Regions from separate parts of the Streptomyces sp. NPDC086777 genome, predicted to be linked through region 1. Evidence: riboswitches for the same ligand, from Rfam matches in the RefSeq annotation. Region 1 holds a riboswitch; each other region holds the start of a gene.
The links. Region 1 has a riboswitch for thiamine pyrophosphate ahead of AB0472_RS30545 (thiamine ABC transporter substrate-binding protein). Riboswitches for the same ligand answer to the same signal wherever they lie in the genome.
Positions count from the first base shown of each region.

Region 2: linked by a shared signal. The riboswitch ahead of thiC (phosphomethylpyrimidine synthase ThiC) and the one ahead of AB0472_RS30545 (thiamine ABC transporter substrate-binding protein) in region 1 are both predicted to bind thiamine pyrophosphate.
Region 3: linked by a shared signal. The riboswitch ahead of thiO (glycine oxidase ThiO) and the one ahead of AB0472_RS30545 (thiamine ABC transporter substrate-binding protein) in region 1 are both predicted to bind thiamine pyrophosphate.

Region 1 is NZ_JBFBJI010000025.1:70,571-72,829, reverse strand. It holds gene rlmN (23S rRNA (adenine(2503)-C(2))-methyltransferase RlmN) at 1-764, shown strand, start outside; TPP riboswitch at 789-896, shown strand; gene AB0472_RS30545 (thiamine ABC transporter substrate-binding protein) at 969-2,039, shown strand; gene AB0472_RS30540 (iron ABC transporter permease) at 2,084-2,259, shown strand, end outside.
Region 2 is NZ_JBFBJI010000003.1:205,861-208,119, reverse strand. It holds gene AB0472_RS05900 (YibE/F family protein) at 1-1,261, opposite strand, end outside; TPP riboswitch at 1,333-1,510, shown strand; gene thiC (phosphomethylpyrimidine synthase ThiC) at 1,503-2,259, shown strand, end outside.
Region 3 is NZ_JBFBJI010000056.1:12,395-14,653, forward strand. It holds gene AB0472_RS42340 (FAD-dependent oxidoreductase) at 1-928, opposite strand, end outside; TPP riboswitch at 1,070-1,181, shown strand; gene thiO (glycine oxidase ThiO) at 1,179-2,259, shown strand, end outside.

The sequences.
Region 1 (2,259 bases):
ACCCGGACCGCGTGACCATGTGTATCAGCTCGCAGGCGGGGTGCGGGATGAACTGCCCGTTCTGCGCGACCGGGCAGGCGGGTCTGGACCGGAACCTGTCGACCGCCGAGATCGTCCACCAGATCGTGGACGGGATGCGGGCGCTCCGCGACGGGGAGGTCCCCGGCGGACCCGCGCGGCTGTCCAACATCGTCTTCATGGGGATGGGCGAGCCGCTCGCCAACTACAAGCGGGTGGTCGGCGCGATCAGGGCGCTCACCGACCCCGCCCCGGACGGGCTCGGCCTCTCGCAGCGCGGGATCACCGTCTCGACCGTCGGACTGGTCCCGGCCATCCACCGGTTCGCCGACGAGGGCTTCAAGTGCCGGCTGGCGATCTCGCTGCACGCCCCCGACGACGAACTGCGCGACACCCTCGTCCCCGTGAACACGCGGTGGAAGGTACGCGAGGTCCTCGACGCCGGGTTCGAGTACGTCGAGAAGAGCGGCCGGCGCCTCAGCATCGAGTACGCCCTCATCCGTGACATCAACGACCAGGCCTGGCGGGGGGACCGGCTGGGCCGCCTGCTCAAGGGCAAGCCCGTGCACGTCAACCTCATCCCGCTGAACCCGACGCCGGGTTCGAAGTGGACCGCGTCGCGGCCGGAGGACGAGAAGGCGTTCGTCGAGGCGATCGAGGCGCACGGTGTGCCGGTGACCGTCCGGGACACCCGTGGGCAGGAGATCGACGGAGCCTGTGGTCAGCTCGCGGCCACCGAGCGGTAATCTGAGGTCCGTAGGTACATCTTCATATTCCGACAGGGGAGCGCCACAGCGCTGAGAGTGCGGCAACCGGGCCGCAGACCCTCTGAACCTCGCCCAGGTCATTCTGGGTAGGAAGTTCGGTCATCACTCAAGCTGTTGCGCCCTGCCCGCACACCGCGGGCAGGGCCGCGTCTCTTCCTGGTCCACCCCAGGAGGAAAGAACCAGTGCACACCAGGACCTTCTTGGCCGCGGCCGTCGGGCTCGGCCTCGTCACGCTGTCCGCGTGTTCGTCGTCGTCGGGTTCCGAGGCCGACTCCAGGACCGTCACCCTCGTCAGCCACGACTCGTGGGCCGTCTCCAAGAACGTGCTCCAGGACTTCGAGAAGGAGTCCGGCTACCAGGTCAGGGTCCTCAAGGACGGAGACGCCGGGCAGGCCGTCAACAAGGCGATCCTGACCAAGGACAACCCGCAGGGCGACGTCTTCTTCGGCGTCGACAACACCCTGCTCTCCCGGGCCCTCGACAACGGCCTCTTCCAGCCGTACGCGGCGAAGGGCCTCGGCACGGTCGGCACGGCCTACCAGCTCGACGCGGACAAGCACCGGGTCACGCCCATTGACTACGGCGACATCTGCGTCAACTACGACAAGGCGTACTTCAGCAGGCACAAGCTGACCCCGCCGTCGTCCTACGCCGACCTCGTCAAGCCGCAGTACAAGAACCTCCTCGTCACCGAGAACGCGGCCACCTCCTCGCCGGGGCTCGGGTTCCTGCTCGGGTCCGCCGCCCGGTACGGGGACAGCGGGTGGCAGGACTACTGGAAGAAGCTGAAGGCCAACGGCGTCAAGGTCGTCGACGGCTGGGAGCAGGCCTACAACGAGGAGTTCTCCGGCTCGGCCGGCGGGAAGAAGGCGAAGGGCGACCGGCCGCTCGTGGTGTCGTACGCCTCCTCGCCGCCCGCCGAGGTCATCTACGCCGACCCGAAGCCGAGCACCGCGCCCACCGGGGTGGCGACCGGCACCTGCTTCCGGCAGATCGAGTTCGCCGGTCTGCTGAGCAACGCGGGGAACACCAAGGGCGGCAAGGCGCTCATCGACTTCCTGGTCTCCAGGAAGTTCCAGGAGGACATGCCGCTGAACATGTTCGTGTACCCGGTGGTCAAGGGCGCGAGCGTGCCCGCCGAGTTCACGAAGTACGGGCCCGCCGCCCAGAACCCCGAGACCATGGCGCCCGACAAGATCGCCGCCAACCGTGACCAGTGGGTCAAGACGTGGACGTCACTCGTACTGAAGTAGCCCCGCACAAGGGCCGTTCGGGGAGCGCGGCGCGGCTCGGGCTGATGCTCGTGCCGGTCGCGTTCTTCGCCGTCTTCTTCGCCTGGCCGGTCGCGGCGATCGTCACGCGCGGGCTGAGGGTCGACGGGGTGTGGCGGTTCGGGCGGATCGCTGACGTCGTCGGCCAGTCCGACATCCGGCACGTGCTCTGGTTCACCACCTGGCAGGCGCTCGCCTCCAC
Region 2 (2,259 bases), on a different contig from region 1:
ACAGCCCGCGCCAGCCCATCGTCGGGTTGGCCTCGTGCAGCTCCCAGACGGCCGAGGTCTGGGTCACCGTCACGTCGTCCAGCACGCCCAGCGAACCGATGATGACACCGGCCAGCAGGAGGCCGCTCATGTCGATCGACGGGTACAGGCCGTGGATCAGGCCGGTGTTGTCGTCGGTGTTGCCGGTGAGCGCGGCCCAGTCGATGAACTCCGAGCCGAGCAGTCCGATCAGGCACAGCGAGACCAGCGTGCCGAGTACCGCCACCGAGGTCCGCGCGGACAGCCCGTGGCAGATGTACAGGGCGATCAGCATGATGGCGCTCGACCCGACCACCGCCATCAGCAGCGGATTCGAGCCCTGCAGGATCCCCGGCAGGATGAACATGGTCAGCACCAGGAAGCTGACGGCCAGTGCGACCAGCGCCATCACGCCGCGCAGCCGGCCCACCACCACGACGGCGAGCGCGAAGATCCCGGCCAGCAACGCCATCGGGAACTTCCGGTTCACGTCGGTGACCGAGTACTGCAGGTCCTTGGGCGCGGAGGGCTCGTACGCGGCCACCACCTGCTCGCCCTCGTGCAACTGCCGCGACTGGTCGGGCTGCACGATCTCGGTGAAGGTACGGCCCTTGTCCTTGCCGGTGTCGACGCGGACCGTGGCCTTCTTGCAGGTGGCGTCCTCCTCCTTCGGGGAGGTGCCGTCCGAGGTCGAGATGTCGCCGGTCGAGCCGCCTCCGGAGGCGTTGACCGACTTGCAGCTGACCGAGACGACCTTGGTGACCGTCGCCGCCTGCGTCTGGCGGTCGAAGCCGACACCCGTGCGCTCGTGCGGCGGGGCACCGCCGGGCCACAGCACCACCAGGCCGACCACGACCGCGGCGGTGAAGGGGATGAGGATCGCCGCGATGACCTTCCGCAGGTGCTTGGAGACGGGTGCGGCCGGACCGTGGCTGTGACTGTGCCCGTGGCCGTGACCGCCGCCTGGCCCGGAGCCGCTGTGGTCGGCGCCAGGAGCGGCCCTACGGTCATGAGCGTGGCCGTGGGACGACCGGTGCTGGGTCTCGCCGTGACCGTGGGCCTGGCCGTCGTCGTGAGAGTGAGCTTGACCGAGGGCCTGCCCGTGGTCGTACTGCTGGCCCTGCCCGTGGATGTGTCCGTCACCGGCACCACGGCCCCCGTGGCCGGGTCCGCCACCCTGCGGCGCACCGTTGCCGCGCCGCGGGTCGGGGGGCGGATAGGGGTGCTGCTGTGTCGAGGTCACCGCCCGATCATCGCAAGAACGGTAGGGGCCCTCTGTTCACCGCGCCCGAATTGACGCTAGCGTGGAGGCACCTTTGCACACGCGGGAGCTCGGAGCACCGGGCTGAGAGGGCGCTGACCTCCGTATTCGCGATGTTTCACGTGGAACGAGTGATGTTTCACGGGAAACACCGCCCGACGGAAGCCGCTGCGTCGACCGCCGAACCTGTTACCGGGTAATGCCGGCGTAGGGAGTAGGTCTCATGACCAACAAGGACGTACGCACGCCTGCCTTCAGCCAGGACGAACAGCCCGTCACGGGCGAAACGTCCCCGGAGGCCGGGAAGTCCATCGGCTGGCACAAGGGGTATGTCGAGGGCTCGCGCCCCGACCTGCGGGTGCCGGTCCGTCAGGTGCACCTCACCAACGGGCAGTCGGTCACCCTCTACGACACCTCGGGCCCGTACACCGATCCGCTCGTCGAGACCGACGTCCGCAGGGGCCTGCCGCCGCTGCGGGAGAACTGGATCGTCGCCCGCGGCGACACCGAGGAGTACGCGGGCCGGCCCGTCCGTCCCGAGGACGACGGAATCAAGCACACCTCGCCGCGCGGGGGCCTGCGCAACCTGGACGCGGTCTTCCCGGGCCGGCCGCGCCAGCCGCGCCGCGGCCGGGGAGGCGAGGCGGTGACGCAGCTCGCGTACGCCCGCCGGGGCGAGATCACCCCGGAGATGGAGTACGTGGCCATCCGTGAGAACGTCTCTCCCGAGGTGGTCCGTGAGGAGATCGCGGCGGGCAGGGCCGTACTGCCCGCCAACGTCAACCACCCGGAGATCGAGCCGATGATCATCGGCAAGCGGTTCCTGGTGAAGGTCAACGCCAACATCGGCAACTCCGCGGTCACCTCCTCCATCGAGGAGGAGGTCGAGAAGATGACCTGGGCGACCCGCTGGGGTGCCGACACGGTCATGGACCTCTCCACCGGCCGCAACATCCACACCACCCGCGAGTGGGTGCTGC
Region 3 (2,259 bases), on a different contig from region 1:
TGGCGGCGACCGTGCGCGGGCCCTGGAGGGCGTTGTCCCAGTGGTGGATCAGCAGGCGCTCGCCGTAGCGGCCGGACGGGAAGGACGCGCAGTCGCCGACCGCGTAGACGTCCGGGACGGTGGTGCGCAGGCGGTCGTCGGCGAGCACCTCGCGGTGCGTGCCCAGCCCGATGTCCGACCCGGTCAGCCAGGCGGTGGCCGGGCGGGCGCCGACGCCGACCACGACGGCGCCGGCGGGCAGCCGCGAGCCGTCGTCGAGCACCACCGCGCCGGGCTCGACACCCGCCACGCGCGCGTGCGTGCGCAGCTCGGTGCCGCTGTCGGCGTACCAGGCGGCCATCGGCGCGGCGACCTCGGCGGGGAGTGCTCCGGCGAGCGGCCGGTCGGCCGCCTCGACCACGGTGACCGCACAGCCGGCCTCGCGGGCCGCGGTGGCGAACTCGGCGCCGATCCAGCCCGCGCCGACGACCACGATATCGTGCTGCCGGGCGAGCACCGGCCGCAGCCGCTCGGCGTCGTCCAGGGTGCGCAGCAGATGGACGCCGGGCACGCCCTCGGTGCCCGGCAACGTGATCGGCTCGGCACCGGTGGCGAGGACCAGGACGTCGTACGGCACCGGTCCCGACTCGGTGTCCAGCTCGTGGTCGGCGGTGCGCACGCCCAGCGCCTCGCGGCCCAGCGCCAGCTCGATGGAGAGCGCCTCGAAGTCCACCTCGAAGGCGGAGCCCTCCGACGTGCCGAGCAGGACGGCCTTGGAGAGCGGCGGCCGGTCGTACGGCTGGTGCGGCTCGGCGCCGATCAGTGTGACGGTCCCGGCGAACCCCTGCTCGCGCAGGGCGACGGCGGTCTGCACCCCGGCCATCCCCGCGCCCACGACGACCACGCGCCGCGTCTGTGACGTGCTCCGTCGCTCCGTCTGCTCGCTCACGTGATCACCATAGACAAGAACGATAGACACCTGACAAAGAGTCAGTCATGGGTCGTGTCGGGTGACCTGTTCCACAGCACCGCCCGCGACGCCGTCCGGGGCCGTCTTACGGGGGCGCAGCCCCGCGGGCTAGGGTGGCGGTGAAGCACACGCGGGAGCCCGGACGCACCGGGCTGAGAGGGAGGCTGGCGGCCTCCGACCGTACGAACCTGATCCGGGTCATGCCGGCGAAGGGAGGGGCTGGACGCCCATGTCCTCACGTACGTCCGACGTCCTCGTCATCGGGGGCGGAATCATCGGCCTGGTCACGGCCTGGCGGGCGGCTCGGCGCGGGCTCGCCGTCGCCGTGGCCGACCCCGAACCCGGCGGCGGGGCGGCGCAGGTCGCGGCCGGGATGCTGGCCGCGGTCACCGAGCTGCACTACGGCGAGCAGACCCTGCTGGGGCTCAACCTGGCCTCCGCCCGCCGTTACCCCGACTTCGCCGCCGAGCTGACCGAGTTCACCGGCCACGACCTCGGCTACCGGCGCTGCGGCACCCTCGCGGTCGCGCTGGACGCCGACGACCGCGCCCACCTGCGCGAGCTGCACACCCTCCAGCAGCAGTCGGGCCTGGAGTCCGAGTGGCTGTCCGGGCGGGAGTGCCGGCGCCTGGAGCCGATGCTCGCGCCGGGCGTGCGCGGCGGGCTGCGGGTGGACGGCGACCACCAGATCGACCCGCGCCGGCTGGCGGCGGCGCTGGTGGCCGCGTGCGAGCGGTCCGGGGTGGTGTTCCACCGCGACTGGGCCGAGCGCCTGGAGGTGGTGCGGGAGCGGGCCGCGGGGGTCCGCACCCGCGCGGGCGACGCCCTGGGCGCCGGGCAGGTGGTGCTCGCGGGCGGCAGCCTGAGCGGGCGGCTGGCGGGCGTGCCCGACGACGTGCTGCCGCCGGTACGGCCGGTGAAGGGGCAGGTGCTGCGGCTCACCGTGCCCGCGCGGTACGCGCCGTTCCTCAGCCGGACCGTACGGGCCGTGGTGCGCGGCGGCAACGTCTACCTGGTGCCCCGGGAGAACGGCGAACTGGTCGTCGGCGCCACCAGCGAGGAGCTGGGCTGGGACACGACGGTCACCGCGGGCGGGGTGTACGAGCTGCTGCGCGACGCGCACGAACTGGTGCCCGGGATCACCGAGCTGCCCCTGACCGAGACCCGGGCCGGACTGCGCCCCGGCTCCCCCGACAACGCGCCGCTGCTCGGGCCGACCCGCCTCGACGGACTGCTGCTGGCCACCGGGCACTTCCGCAACGGGGTGCTGCTCACACCGGTCACCGGAGACGTCATGGCGGAGCTGCTGA